DNA from 2 places in the Bacillus sp. MBGLi79 genome. Region 2 is predicted to be linked to the other one. Evidence: a T-box and tRNA genes for the amino acid it is inferred to sense, from the RefSeq annotation. Region 2 holds a T-box; the other holds one or more tRNA genes.
The links. The T-box of region 2 lies ahead of thrS (threonine--tRNA ligase). A T-box ahead of a tRNA ligase gene usually reads a tRNA of that ligase, here a tRNA-Thr.

Region 1: it encodes a tRNA-Thr, which carries the amino acid that the T-box ahead of thrS (threonine--tRNA ligase) is inferred to sense. The anticodon was not compared.

What each region holds. Positions count from the first base shown of each region.
Region 1 covers NZ_CP026521.1:230,545-237,947, forward strand. The annotation lists gene C1T29_RS01315 (PTS transporter subunit EIIC) at 1-65, opposite strand, end outside; gene C1T29_RS01320 (MurR/RpiR family transcriptional regulator) at 92-943, opposite strand; gene murQ (N-acetylmuramic acid 6-phosphate etherase) at 960-1,874, opposite strand; gene C1T29_RS01330 (GNAT family N-acetyltransferase) at 1,984-2,466, opposite strand; gene C1T29_RS01335 (2-thiouracil desulfurase family protein) at 2,479-2,934, opposite strand; tRNA gene C1T29_RS01340 (tRNA-Glu) at 3,114-3,188, shown strand; tRNA gene C1T29_RS01345 (tRNA-Val) at 3,192-3,267, shown strand; tRNA gene C1T29_RS01350 (tRNA-Thr) at 3,272-3,344, shown strand; tRNA gene C1T29_RS01355 (tRNA-Tyr) at 3,366-3,450, shown strand; tRNA gene C1T29_RS01360 (tRNA-Gln) at 3,455-3,526, shown strand; gene sigW (RNA polymerase sigma factor SigW) at 3,756-4,319, shown strand; gene rsiW (anti-sigma-W factor RsiW) at 4,333-4,959, shown strand; gene cdaA (diadenylate cyclase CdaA) at 5,119-5,940, shown strand; gene cdaR (CdaA regulatory protein CdaR) at 5,933-7,375, shown strand; gene glmM (phosphoglucosamine mutase) at 7,394-7,403, shown strand, end outside.
Region 2 covers NZ_CP026521.1:4,430,624-4,438,026, reverse strand. The annotation lists gene rsfA (prespore-specific transcription regulator RsfA) at 1-260, opposite strand, end outside; gene C1T29_RS22660 (YuzB family protein) at 474-698, shown strand; gene C1T29_RS22655 (HD domain-containing protein) at 860-2,161, shown strand; gene C1T29_RS22650 (YwgA family protein) at 2,197-2,697, shown strand; gene C1T29_RS22645 (Rrf2 family transcriptional regulator) at 2,809-3,279, shown strand; gene C1T29_RS22640 (MFS transporter) at 3,276-4,676, shown strand; T-box leader at 4,731-4,964, shown strand; T-box leader at 4,998-5,219, shown strand; T-box leader at 5,251-5,472, shown strand; gene thrS (threonine--tRNA ligase) at 5,526-7,403, shown strand, end outside.

The DNA of each region.
Region 1 (7,403 bases), 620 kb from region 2:
GATTTCCCCCCGCATAACTCGAGGATTTTCTTTGCGAGTTGATGGTAGTTATTTTCTTTGCTCATTAAAAACCCCTCCCCTTCAAGATGCTTTATTTTTTTCTCATAGATTGTATGGCTTCTCTTGTTTTATCGATATAGCTGGTTGTTTCTTCATATTGCTCAGCCGCCATGCCTAAAAACAATACATCTATCATAAAAAGCTGGGCGAGACGGGAGGAAGTGGCTGCACTTCGAATCAAGGCTTCGTTGGAATGGGCTGTATACAATGGGACGTCAGCCAGTGCGGAGACGGATGTCTGACTGAATTGTGTGAGGCTGATCGTTGTGATGCCTTTTTTCTTAGCCATGGCAAGCAGTTCAATGATTTCCTGCGTCTCTCCTGAGAACGAAATGGCGAATACGATGTCGTCTTTATCTGCATTTGCGATTAAAGATGCCACAAGATGAGTGTCTGTAAACGCGGTTGCTTGTTTATGAATGCGAAGCCACTTTTGCTGAGCGTCCTTGGCGACAATGCCGGAAGCCCCGACGCCGATAAAATGCACAGTGTGAGCTTTGAGAAGCAGAGAAACCGCTTGTTCCAGTTCTTTGTAGTCCATCAGGTCTGAAGTATCCTGAATGGCTTGAATGGCATTGCCGGCCGCTTTTTCGGAAATAGAGGGCAGCGGCTCGTGGGGAACAATATCACGGTAGCCCTGAAACGTAGGCTTTGCCAGATCGCCCGCTACTCTCATTTTTAAATCTTGAAATCCCTTTAATCCGAGTGATTTGCAGAGCCTGATGACGGCAGCGTCACTTGAATTGGCTAAGGTGCTGATTTCGCTGACGGTGCTTTCGATTGCTTTGTGTGGATGGGTTAGGATATAATCTGCAAGTTTACGCTCGGATGGAGGGAGTTTATGCTTCATTGATTGGATGATCGCTAAACCGCCTGTTGCCATTCTAGTTCTCTCCTTATCATGAATGGTAATTTTCGATTGCTTTATCAATGAAACCGTTTGCTTCATCGAGTAATGTCTTTGCTTGTTTCTGATCTGTGCTGGTTTTGAGCATAACGATTGCTGTTTTGACGTGATGATCGGCTTGTTCCAGGGTTTTCCTGGCTGTTTCGTATGAAACGTTTGTAAGGATTTGGATGATGCTGATGGCGCGTTCTTTTAGTTTTTTGTTGCTGACGTTGACGTCTACCATCAAGTTTTCGTAGACCTTGCCGATTTTTACCATTACAGCGGTAGATATCATGTTTAGAATCATTTTATGAGCGGTTGCAGCTTTCATACGTGTTGATCCTGTAATGGCCTCAGGTCCGACGACAACCTCAATGCTGTGGTCCGCATCCTTGCTGATGACGGAATTTTCATTGCAAGTAAGGGCGATGGTGTGCGCTCCGACTTCGCGGGCGTATCTTAGGGCGCCTGCGGCGTAAGGTGTACGGCCGCTTGCTGCGATGGCAATGACGGTGTCATTTGACGTGAGCTGTATGTTTCTTAAATCCTCAGCTCCTGCTTTTTCACTGTCTTCAATGCCCTCTGCTGCCTGTAAAAAGGCTTCGGGGCCTCCAGCCATGATTCCGATGACCTGATCAGGACTTACGCTGTAAGTGGGAGGACATTCAACAGCATCCATGATGCCGAGTCTGCCGCTTGTGCCTGCGCCTGTATATATGAGCCGGCCTCCATGTTGAAATGAATCATACGCGCAGTCTACAGCTGTTTTGATGTCGGGGAGAACCTCCTGAACGGCTGCAGCGACTTTCATATCTTCGTTGTTGATCATTTTGAGGATGCCGAGAGTGTTTGCTTTGTGGATTTCAACCGTTTGGCTATTGCGTGATTCCGTTGTAAGATGATGAAGGTTTAGTGATTCTGACATGAGGATGCCCCCTGTTTTAAAATGATATATCTCAATATTCAGTATATTCATTTCTGTTATGATATTTCAACTATGTTTTTACATTTTTGAAATTTTATTTCACTCAAGACTATAAGAAATGATGAAGGATCAACTGTTCTCCAAGCGGCCCGATTCTTCGCCGTCCTTTATCAATGAACCCGCATTTCATATAAAGGTGTTTTGCGTGTATGTTCAGATGATTGACGGCCAAGATGATTTCGTCGCACCATGGAAAGTATCCGCTCACAAAAGAGGGAAGCAAAAGCATGGCTTTTTTCGCGTACCCTTTTCCGTGATGCACAGCGTTTAAAGACAGGGAGCTGAGCAGTAAAGCAAATGGATTGTTAGAATAGGAAGCTAGCGTTTCTTTTGATGCATGTAAAATGAAAAAACCGACTGGAAGATCGTCTTTTAAGATGACAACCGGGTATCGGTCCTGTATGCCCAGAGCCTGAGACAGCACCTCTTTCGGGAGGGAGGTAAAGCGTTTGTCATCGTTGGTGAGCGTGAATGATTGAAGCTCGGGCAAGTGTTCAGGCTTATAGAAGGATAAAGAAATGTCTTGAGTCATGGGGTGGCCTCCTTACAATATGTCGTCTAGCTGGTTTTCTGAAATGACGCGGTAGCCCGCTTGTTTTAGCAGTGCGGCGGTTACTCCGCTGCCGGGGATTTTTTTGCCAGAGAATGTGCCGTTATAGATAAAGCCGCTTCCGCAAGATGGACTGTTTTCTTTTAATATGACGGCAGTGGCGTTGATTTCTTTTGCGTAAGCCAATGTTTTCGCGGCACCTTCCATATATAGCTCTGTGACGTCTTCTCCTGAAGCTGTCACGATTTTTGCGGTTCCATTGAGGACATCCTCGCCGGTGCCTCCTATGATTTCTGCGGGTTCACGGGGGGTTGAAAAGCCGCCAAGAAGTTCAGGGCAAGCCATGACTGCTCTATTTTTAGCGACGAGTTTTCTGATTTTCTCAGACGCTGCGTGAGAGCCGTTATATCTGCACTCAATGCCTCCAAGGCAGGAACTGACTAGAATCATATTGGTTTCTCCTCTCTTGCTTTGCTTGTCTCTATCATAAAATAAATGACTTTAGTTGGGAGGCTTTTTCAGTTAAAAAAGGAGTTAAAAAGTTTGAAAATAAAAAATTTAATTTTTCTCTTTACAAACAGGGGGTGACCTGTATATAATAACTTTTGTCAGCTCGACGAGAACACAACGGCCCGTTGGTCAAGCGGTTAAGACACCGCCCTTTCACGGCGGTAACACGGGTTCGAATCCCGTACGGGTCACCATTTGGAGGATTAGCTCAGCTGGGAGAGCATCTGCCTTACAAGCAGAGGGTCGGCGGTTCGAGCCCGTCATCCTCCACCATCTTGCCGGTGTAGCTCAATTGGTAGAGCAACTGACTTGTAATCAGTAGGTTGGGGGTTCAAGTCCTCTTGCCGGCACTGTTTTTCTAAATTTAATGTGGAGGGGTAGCGAAGTGGCTAAACGCGGCGGACTGTAAATCCGCTCCCTCAGGGTTCGGCAGTTCGAATCTGCCCCCCTCCACCATTATTGGGCTATAGCCAAGCGGTAAGGCAACGGACTTTGACTCCGTCATGCGTTGGTTCGAATCCAGCTAGCCCAGTCACAGACACCTTTGACCAAAAGGTGTCTTTTTTCTTTTTTAAAATTCATTCCAACTTCTAACTGTTCAGTCTGTATAATAATTTTAAAAATATGTTAAGGTAGTTTATTCACGAATTACCATCTACACCCTGCCAAAAATTTGATAAACTTATTTTATAAAAAAATTGAAACCTTTTGAAACGAAGCTCGTATACATACAGACCGGTGAAGGCAGAGGTTAGATAAATATGGAAATGATGATTAAAAAAAGAATTAAACAAGTCAAAAAAGGCGACCAGGATGCATTTGCGGACATCGTAGATATTTACAAAGATAAAATTTATCAGCTTTGCTACCGTATGCTTGGCAATGTGCATGAGGCGGAGGATATTGCACAGGAGGCTTTCATCAGAGCGTACGTTAATATCGACAGTTTTGATATTAACCGGAAATTTTCAACTTGGCTTTATCGAATCGCGACCAATTTGACCATTGACCGCATTCGCAAAAAGAAGCCGGATTATTACCTCGATGCAGAGGTGGCTGGTACAGAAGGCTTGACCATGTATTCCCAAATCGCCGCAGATGGTGTTTTGCCTGAAGATGCAGTTGTGTCGCTGGAGCTCTCAAACACGATTCAGCAGAAAATTTTAAAGCTTCCTGACAAATACAGAACAGTCATCGTATTAAAGTATATTGACGAACTCTCATTAATTGAAATCGGGGAGATTCTAAACATTCCTGTGGGGACTGTGAAAACGCGGATTCACAGAGGCAGAGAGGCTCTTAGAAAACAATTAAGGGATCTTTAAGTGGGGTGATGAAATGAGCTGTCCTGAACAAATTGTGCAGCTTATGCATATGCATCTTGATGGAGATATCCTTCCAAAAGATGAACACGTATTAAATGAACATCTGGAGACATGCGAGACATGCAGAAAGCATTTTTACGAGATGGAGAAATCTATAGCGCTCGTACGGAGCACATCGCATGTCGAAGCCCCCGCGGATTTTACCGCTAATGTCATGGCAAAATTGCCTAAGGAGAAGAAAAGAGCTTCTGTGAAAAGATGGTTCAGAAGCCATCCCGTTATCGCAGCTGCTGCGGTATTCATCATTTTGATGGGCGGAGGTTTTTTTAACAGCTGGCATAATGACCACAATTTCAGCGTGTCCAAGCAGCCGAATCTTGTGGTTCATAATCATACTGTGACCGTGCCGGAAGGTGAGACGGTTAAAGGTGATGTCACTGTCAAAAACGGCAAGCTGATTATTAAAGGCAAAATAGACGGGGATGTAACCGTCGTGAACGGCGAAAAGTATATGGCCTCTGCTGGACAAGTCACCGGTCAAATTGAAGAAATCAATCAATTATTCGACTGGACATGGTACAAGATGAAGTCTGCGGGGAAAAGTGTACTCAATGCATTCAATCCGAACGGAGAAGAGTAAAGCGCGTTAGCCGCTTTGCTCTTTTTTTGCGGGCTGAGCGGCTGACACATTTCACTTGCTAAATCGATATGTGGTATAATGGGCTCGCTATGTAAAGTACATATGCGTAACACGTAAAACACAAAATACGAAATGACTGAAATCTTGGAGGACGAGGAAATGGCTTTTGAGGATATCCCTTTTTTGCAGTACCTCGGCAATGCCGTTGATATTCTCCTTGTTTGGTATGTGATATATAAATTGATTATGGTGATACGCGGCACGAAAGCGGTTCAGCTGTTAAAAGGAATTGTAGTCATCGTGCTTGTTCGTATGGCCAGCCAATATTTGGGCCTCAGCACACTTCAGTGGCTGATGGACCAAGCGATAACATGGGGATTTTTAGCAATTATTATTATCTTTCAGCCTGAGCTGAGAAGAGCGCTTGAACAGCTAGGCCGCGGCCGCTTTTTTTCAAGGAGCGGCACGCCTGTAGAAGAAGCGCAGCAGAAAACGATTGAGGCCATCACAAAAGCGATCAATTATATGGCGAAACGTCGTATAGGCGCCCTGCTGACCATTGAGCGGGATACTGGAATGGGGGATTATATTGAGACCGGCATACCACTGAATGCCAAAGTCAGCTCTGAGCTGCTGATTAATATTTTTATCCCAAACACCCCGCTTCATGACGGTGCGGTGATTATGAAGAATAATGAAATTGCCGCGGCCGCCTGTTATTTGCCGCTTTCTGAAAGCCCGTTTATTTCAAAAGAATTGGGCACGCGGCACAGAGCGGCTGTCGGCATCAGTGAAGTAACAGACAGTTTGACGATTATTGTGTCTGAAGAGACCGGCGGCGTCAGTGTGGCAAAGAACGGCGACCTTCACAGAGAGCTGACAGAAGAAGCGCTGAAAGAAATGCTTGAAGCCGAGTTTAAGAAAAACACCAGAGACACTTCTTCTATCCGCTGGTATTGGAGGGGCAAGAAAAATGGATAAATTCTTAAACAACCGCTGGGCTGTGAAAATCATTGCTCTGCTTTTCGCGCTCTTGCTTTATGTGGCTGTTAACAGCAACCAAGCACCGACTCCGAAAAAACCGGGTGAATCTTTCTTTCCGACATCAACAACTGATGAAGCAACTCTGACCGATATTCCGGTTAAAGCGTATTATGATGATGAAAATTACGTCGTGACAGGTGTTCCGCAAACGGTTAATGTCACGATAAAAGGCTCGACAAGTGCCGTGAAAAAGGCTAGGCAGACCAAGAACTTTGAAATATACGCCGATATGGAACATTTGAAAACCGGCACACATAAGGTTGAGCTTAAGGCCAAAAATGTGTCGGATGGGCTGACAATCTCAATTAATCCGTCTGTTACGACAGTGACCATACAGGAACGGACGACCAAAAGCTTTCCTGTAGAGGTGGAGTACTACAATAAAAGCAAGATGAAAAAAGGCTATTCTCCGGAGCAGCCGATTGTCAGTCCGAAAAATGTGCAGATTACCGGATCTAAAAATGTGATCGATAATATTTCTCTTGTCAAAGCTTCAGTGAATTTGGAAAACGCAGATGAAACGATTGAAAAGGAAGCGAAAGTGACTGTCTATGATAAAGACGGAAACGCGCTTCCTGTCGACGTTGAGCCCTCGGTCATCAAGATTACCGTTCCGGTGACAAGCCCAAGTAAAAAAGTGCCCTTTAAAATTGAACGGACAGGAAGCCTTCCTGACGGTGTCAGCATAGCGAAAATTGAATCCAGCCCCAGTGAGGTAACGGTTTACGGCTCACAGGATGTGTTGGATTCTCTTGAATTTATTGATGGCGTCAGCTTAGATTTAAGCAAAATTAACAAGGATTCCGATATCGAGGCAGATATTCCGCTTCCTGACGGCGTCAAAAAAATCTCGCCGTCAAAGGTGACTTTGCATATAGAAGTCGATAGTGAAGCGGATCAGAAGTTTGAGAATGTCTCTATCAAGACTGTAGGGCTGAGCAGTTCACAAAACATTGAATTTCTTGATCCTGAATCACAAGCGATAGACATAACGGCTAAAGGCTCTCCTGCGAATATAAAAAAACTGAAAAAATCGGATATCGAATTGTATGTGAATGTTTCAGATTTAGAGGACGGGGAGCATAGCGTGAAGCTTGAAGTAAACGGACCTCAGAATGTAACCTGGTCCTTGGGGCAGAAAAACGCCAAAATCAAGCTGACATCCAAAAAAAGCAATACATCAACGAATGATAACAGCAGCAATACATCAGGAAATCAGGATGACACAGACAAACAAACAAATGATCAAAAGAACAATCAGCAAGAAGATACAAAGAACACTGATAAAAACAGCAACGATCAAAACCAAGACGAAAACCAAGATCAGGATGAGGATGAATCCACTGCGGATTCACAATCCTCATCGGAATAAAAAAGGAGCGATTACAAAATGGGCAAGT
Region 2 (7,403 bases):
TTTTTCGCAGGCTGCCCTTTTCCAAGCGCTCTCATCCGCTGTTTTCGCTGTTTCTTCGCAAGCTGAAGCGCTTTTTCATATTGATGGCGGACCACCGCGTTCCATCTGAATCCGCAGGCTGCGGATGTCCGGTTTAATTTATCGCCGACTTCTTCAAATGCATTCAATTGAGTGCTGCCCTCTCTCACATGCCGAAGCACTGTTTCAGCTAAAAGCAGATCGTTTTCCTCTGACCAAGCGTCTTGTCGTTGTTTTGTCATTTATCTCAACTCCCATTTTTCTTTTCATGGTATTAGAATGTCCAGGTTGGAAAATATTTATACAAATTGGCTGAAAGAATAGGAGATACGAAGGATGGAGCGGCTTGCAGGAACAGTCGAATCCTTGTAAAATGAAGAGTGATGTGATTTTTTTGAAACGTGATTTTAGGTTATTCACATAGATGAACATAGAAATGAAGGGAAGCGTACGTCATGGCTAATGAATTTCGAGTGTGTGATGATTGCCAAGCCACTAATATCAAAACATTGCTGCCGCGTTTGAAAGAAGTGGACCCGGACGCAAAGGTTGAGGTAGGATGCCAATCTTATTGCGGGCCCGGACGGAAAAAATCATTTGCTTTTGTGAACAATCGCCCGCTGTCAGCTCCGACAGAGGATGAGCTGATTGACAAAGTAAAAAAGAAAATAAAAAAGTAAAAACATATTTTTTCTTAGCCTCGGCCCTCAGGTCAGGCTTTTTTGCTTCACAAGATGTGTTTTTCATGAAGATGGAACAAATCGCCGGGCAAATTCAAGGATGTTTTCAAAGAATAGAGTCGATATAATAGAAACACGGCTAAAAAAAAGAGGGAATGACGATGGCGTATCCAAATGGAAAATTATCAGAAGAAAAAGTGTTTAAAGATCCGGTGCACCGCTATGTTCATGTTCGGGACAAGCTGATATGGGATTTGATCGGAACCCGTGAATTTCAGCGTCTCCGCAGAATTAAGCAGCTCGGCACGACCTATTTGACGTTCCATGGGGCTGAGCACAGCCGGTTCAACCATTCTCTCGGTGTCTATGAAATTGTCAGGAGAATGGTTGATGACGTCTTTAAAGGCCGCCCTGAATGGGATGACAGTGAGCGCGAACTCTGTTTGGCCGCGGCGCTGCTTCATGATCTCGGGCACGGGCCGTTCTCGCATTCATTTGAAAAGGTCTTTCACCTTGACCACGAAGATTTTACAAGAGGTATCATTTTGGGAGACACGGAGGTTAACCAGGTGCTCAGAAAGGTGAGCCCGGATTTCCCCCAGGATGTTGCTGAAGTCATTGCCAAAACATATAAAAACAAGCAAGTGGTCAGCCTCATTTCGAGTCAAATTGACGCAGACCGGATGGATTACCTGCAGCGTGACGCCTATTATACGGGCGTCAGCTACGGCCATTTTGATATGGAGCGGATTCTTCGGGTGATGCGGCCGCGCGAGGATCAGATCGTCATTAAAGAAAGCGGAATGCACGCTGTCGAAGACTATATCATGAGCCGTTACCAAATGTACTGGCAGGTCTACTTCCATCCTGTGACCAGAAGTGCAGAGGTCATTTTAACGAAGATTCTTCACAGGGCGAAGCAGCTGCATGATGAAGGCTATGTCTTCACTCACGCTCCGGTTCATTTTTATTCTATTTTTGAGGGGAAATTGACACTGGAGGATTATGTAAAGCTGGATGAATCTATTATTTTGTATTACTTCCAGGCCTGGGAGGATGAAGAAGACGCGATTTTATCCGACTTGTGCCGCAGATTCATTAACCGCCAGCTGTTCCAATACGTTGAATTCAATCCGAATGAAGAAATGTCGGCTTATTTTGAGCTGACGTCATTGTTCAAAGAGGCGGGGATCGATCCGAGCTATTATTTGGTCGTTGATTCTTCTTCAGATCTGCCATACGATTTTTACCGGCCGGGAGAGGAAGAGGAGCGTCTGCCGATCCATCTCTTGACGCAAAACGGCCAAATTAAAGAGCTGTCCAGGCAGTCGGCTATTGTGGAATCCATCTCCGGTAAACGGCGGACGGACCACAAGCTGTACTATCCAAAGGACTTGATTTGTGACGGCTCTAAACATCCGGAAGCGAAAATGAAAATCCGGCAGCTGCTGGGACTGACATAGAAATTGGAAAGAAGGAAAAAGGAGATGTCGGGAATTTGTTGAAAGAACATGCAAAACTGATGAAGGTGTTCTCGGATTCTGGAGAAATCATCGGGCGAAAGAAGCTGCAGAAAATGATTTATATCGCCAAGAAAATGCAGTTTCCTTTCTATGAGAAATATGATTTTCACTTTTACGGACCATATTCAGAGGAACTGACGCTCCAGATTGAAGAGCTGTGCAACCTTGGATTTCTGCATGAGGTGAAGGAAAAAAAGGGCGGCTACTTTCAATACCGGTATTCGCTTACTGAGACAGGCTCCGCATTTTTAGACCATGCTGATCTGAACATGCCGGATATGAAAGGCTATATCGACAGTGTAAACAGCCGTTCATCACGGTTTTTAGAGCTGGTTTCCACGATCCTTTACTTTGACGGGCTTGAGGATGAGGAAAAGAAAGAAAAAGTCTTTACAATCAAAAGCAAGCAAAAATATACAAATGAAGAATATGACGAAGCGCTTCAATACATAGAGGAACTGAAGCAGATTTGTTAAGGATACCAAGCAAAAGAAATGAACCGTTTCTTTTGCTTTTTTTATTGACAAAAGCCGCTAAGGGATCTATTGTGGATAATAGTTATCCATAATGAATCGGGAGTGTGTATGATGAAAATGAAATCCGGGATGGAGCAGGCGGTTTCTGTGTTGCTTTTACTGTCACGGCTGCCTGTACAGGCTTCTTTGACGTCAGAGGCAATAAGCCAGCGATTGCGCGTGTCTCCGTCTTATTTGAAGAAGCTGATGAGAACATTGGTTCAAGCAGGTTTGGCAGAATCCTTGCCAGGGACGAAGGGCGGTTTTACCCTAACGAAGCCTTTGGCGGACATTACGCTTTATGATATTTATCAAGCGGTCGAAGGCAGAGGTTCGATGTATCAGGGAAAAGGTCTGCTGCAATCTGTATTCGAGGGTGAAAACTGTGTGCTGGAGACAGTCATGGCGGAAATCGAGGATAAATGGGCCAATCTCATGAAAGAAGAGTCCTTGCAGCATGTCATGGACAGAGTAGGGGAATTGTATGATCTTGAAAAAATAGATGATTGGATAAACGAGCAAATGAAAGGGCAATTGCAATGAAAAACAGCGGATCTTTACACAAAACAGATTCATCAACAGGAATATCTGTACTGATCGTGCTCGCTCTGGGTTTTCTCATGGCTACTCTTGATGTAACCGTTGTGAATGTGGCGATGGCGGATATGAAAAACACTCTTTCAATGTCACTTTCAGGTGTAACGTGGGTTGTGGACGGGTACATTCTTACTTTTGCGTCACTTCTGCTGGCGGGCGGAGCCTTGGCCGACCGTTTCGGATCGAAGGCGATCTATATCCTGGGTTTAGCTGTTTTTGTTCTCGCCTCTTGTCTATGCGCTGCATCCTTTAATGGGCAGATGCTGATTGCCGGACGTCTTATACAGGGAATTGGCGCAGCCTTGTTTATGCCAAGCTCACTCAGTCTTTTGGCTGCCTCTTACCCTGATGAACGGGCGCGGGCGAGAATGTTTGGACTGTGGGCCGCGCTTGTTTCTGCTGCTTCAGCCCTTGGGCCTTTTATTGGGGGTATGCTGGTACAGTTGGCAGGCTGGCAGAGTATTTTTCTGATCAATGTGCCGTTGGGGGCTGCCGCGCTCATTTCAGCTTACCGAATTCTCAGCCGCGTCCCGGGAAAAACCGGCCGCGTGAACATCACCGGGCATCTGCTTGGCATGATGGCTCTCGGCTTTCTTTCCTATGCATTGATACAGGGGCCTTCAGCGGGCTGGCGCTCGCCCGTGATTCTTCTAGCATGTACTGCAGCGATTTTGACATTTGTGCTGTTTTTGCTGCGGGAAATTTCTGCGAAAACACCCATCCTGCCGGCGTCCTTATATAAAAACGGCCGTTTCTCAGCGGCCCAATTTATCGGGTTTTTGCTGAATTTTGCTCTTTTTGGCGGCATGTTTATGATGAGTCTTTTTTTGCAGGAAGCAGGAGGCGCAAACTCCTTCATGGCCGGAGTTGAGCTGCTGCCGATGATGGCGGTCTTCGTGATCGGCAATCTGCTGTTCGCCCGTCTGGCGAATCGATTTGAAGCCGGGCAGCTTATGTTTGTCTCAATGGCGGTCAGCTGTATCATTGCATTGCTGTTGTTTGTGCTGATTTCTCCGGATTTTCCTTATTGGCAGCTGGCGGTTTTGATGTCTGTCATGAACCTCTGTACCGGTATTACAGTTCCTGCCATGACAACTGTGATCATGCAGGCTGCCGGGCAAAGGCATGCGAACATTGCCGGTGCGGCGTTAAATGCAAACCGGCAAATCGGAGCTTTGGTCGGCGTAGCGATAACCGGGGTGATCATTCATCTGTCCGCCACTTGGTACGCCGGTGCCGGGTTTACATTTTTGATGATGGGGGCGGCGTACAGCCTCGCTGCATTGCTTGTATGGCTGTTTCTGGCTGCCCATAACGGGACTGCCGCGTCAGAAAAAATGTAAATCACTGATTGCGCTTTGTGGGAATATATAGTAAGATATAAAAAATTATTGAAACAACAGGCACTGATAAGGACATGAGATGCTTTTTACGGTTTCCAGAGAGGGAAGGACAGCTGAAATCTTCCTAACGCAGAGAAAGCAGCTTACCGCCTTTGAGCCGTATCGGGGAAAACAAGTATCTGATACCGTCATGCTGCGTTACAGCATCTTCAAGCCGATCACCATGTGTAATTGAATTGATCGGGAATTTGGGTGGAACCACGGATGATCAACACATTCGTCCCTTTTAGAGGGATGGGTGTGTTTTTTTTTATGAATTAAATACATGCAATGAAAAGGACATGAATGATAGTTACGGTTTTCAGAGAGGGAAGGAAAGGTGAGAGCTTCCCAGCTTAGGAGTATCATTTACCGCCTTTGAGCAGCATTGGGGAACTGAAGTATCCAATGCCGTCTATGCTGCGTTACAGCACCGAGCCGACAACATCGTGTTTGTCGGGAACTTGGGTGGAACCACGGGTTAATCACACACTCGTCCCTATCTGCGGGACGGGTGTGTTTTTTTATGAATTGAATATATGCGATGAAAAGGACATGAATGATTTTTACGGTTTTCAGAGAGGAAAGAAAAGGTGAGAGCTTCCCAGCTTAGGAATATCATTTACCGCCTTTGAGCAGCATTGGGGAACTAAAGTATCCAATGCCGTCTATGCTGCGTTACAGCACCGAGCCGACAACATCGTGTTTGTCGGGAACTTGGGTGGAACCACGGGTTAATCACACACTCGTCCCTATCTGCGGGACGGGTGTGTTTTTTTATATACAACAATGAATAAGGAGTGTTTTAAAATGAGTAAACATGTACACATTCAGCTTCCGGACGGACAGATCAAGGAATATCCGAAAGGCATCACAATCAAGGAAGCAGCTGGTTCGATCAGTTCCAGTCTGCAAAAGAAGGCGGCTGCAGGTCAGGTCAACGGCAAGCTTGTTGATCTCAGTTTCAAGCTGGAGGAGGATGCTGAGCTTTCGATTGTCACACTCGATTCACAAGAAGGCTTGCAGGTGCTTCGCCACACATCAGCGCACGTGCTGGCTCAAGCAGTAAAACGGCTGTACGGCGAAGTGTCATTGGGGGTAGGGCCTGTGATTGAAGACGGCTTCTACTATGACATGAAGCTGGAGAAAAGCTTGGGATCAGGAGACTTAGAGGCTATCGAAAAAGAAATGAAACACATTATAAATGAGAACCTTGAAATCAAACGTATAGAGGTTTCTTACGAAGAAGCTGAAGAGCTGTTTGCACAAAAAGACGAGCGCCTCAAGCTTGAGATTTTAAAGGATATTCCGCACGGGGAGGATATCACGCTGTACCAGCAAGGAGAATTCATTGACCTGTGCCGCGGGCCGCATCTTCCTTCTACAGGAATGATCAAGGCGTTCAAACTGACAAGAGTATCAGGCGCTTATTGGCGGGGAGACAGCAAAAATGAAGTCCTGCAGCGGGTGTACGGGGTTGCGTTTCAAAAGAAAAAAGATTTGGATGCGCACCTGCATATGCTGGAAGAAGCGGCAAAACGAGACCATCGCAAGCTCGGCAAACAGTTAGGGCTGTTTATGTTTTCTGAAGAAGCGCCTGGGATGCCGTTTTATTTGCCGAAAGGGCAGATTGTCCGCAATGAGCTGGAACGCTTCTCGCGTGAACTGCAAACAAATGCCGGCTACGATGAGGTGCGTACGCCGTTTATGATGAATCAGCGGTTATGGGAGCAGTCAGGCCATTGGGATCATTATCGCGACAATATGTACTTCTCAGAAGTAGATGATACAAGGTTTGCAATGAAGCCGATGAATTGTCCCGGCCATATGCTCATCTTTAAAAACAGCCTGTATTCTTATCGGGATCTGCCGATTCGCATGGCGGAATTCGGACAGGTGCATCGCCATGAATACAGCGGGGCTTTAAACGGAATGCTTCGCGTTCGGACGTTCTGTCAGGATGACGCCCATATTTTCGTTCGGGAGGATCAGATTGAGAGTGAGATCAAAGAAGCGATTCGGCTGATTGATGAGGTATATCGGACATTTGGTTTCGAGTATTCAGTTGAGCTTTCGACTCGCCCGGAGGATTCATTAGGCGATGACAGCCTTTGGGAAGCGTCGGAGCGTGCCTTAGCACGCGTCCTTGAGGAGCTTGGCCTCTCTTATGAGATCAATGAAGGCGATGGGGCGTTTTACGGGCCAAAAATTGATTTCCACATAAAAGATGCCCTAAAACGGAGCCACCAATGTGCGACAATTCAGCTTGATTTTCAAATGCCGGAAAAATTTGATTTAGCATATATCAACGAACACAATGAAAAGGTTCGTCCCGTTGTCATCCACAGAGCGGTTTTCGGCTCGATTGACCGTTTCTTCGGTATTTTGATTGAGCATTACGGCGGGGCTTTTCCAGTCTGGCTCGCACCGATCCAGGTTCAAATCATACCGGTTTCGCACGTACACTTGGATTATTGCAGAAAGGTGCAGGCGAAGCTGAAGCAGGCGGGGATAAGAGCCGGCATTGATGAGCGCAATGAGAAGCTCGGCTATAAAATCAGAGAATCGCAGATGCAGAAAATCCCGTACGTGCTGGTGCTTGGAGATCATGAGGAGCAGGAGAATGCGGTAAACGTCCGCCAATTCGGACATCAGCAGAATGAACACGTTTCTTTTCAGACATTCAAA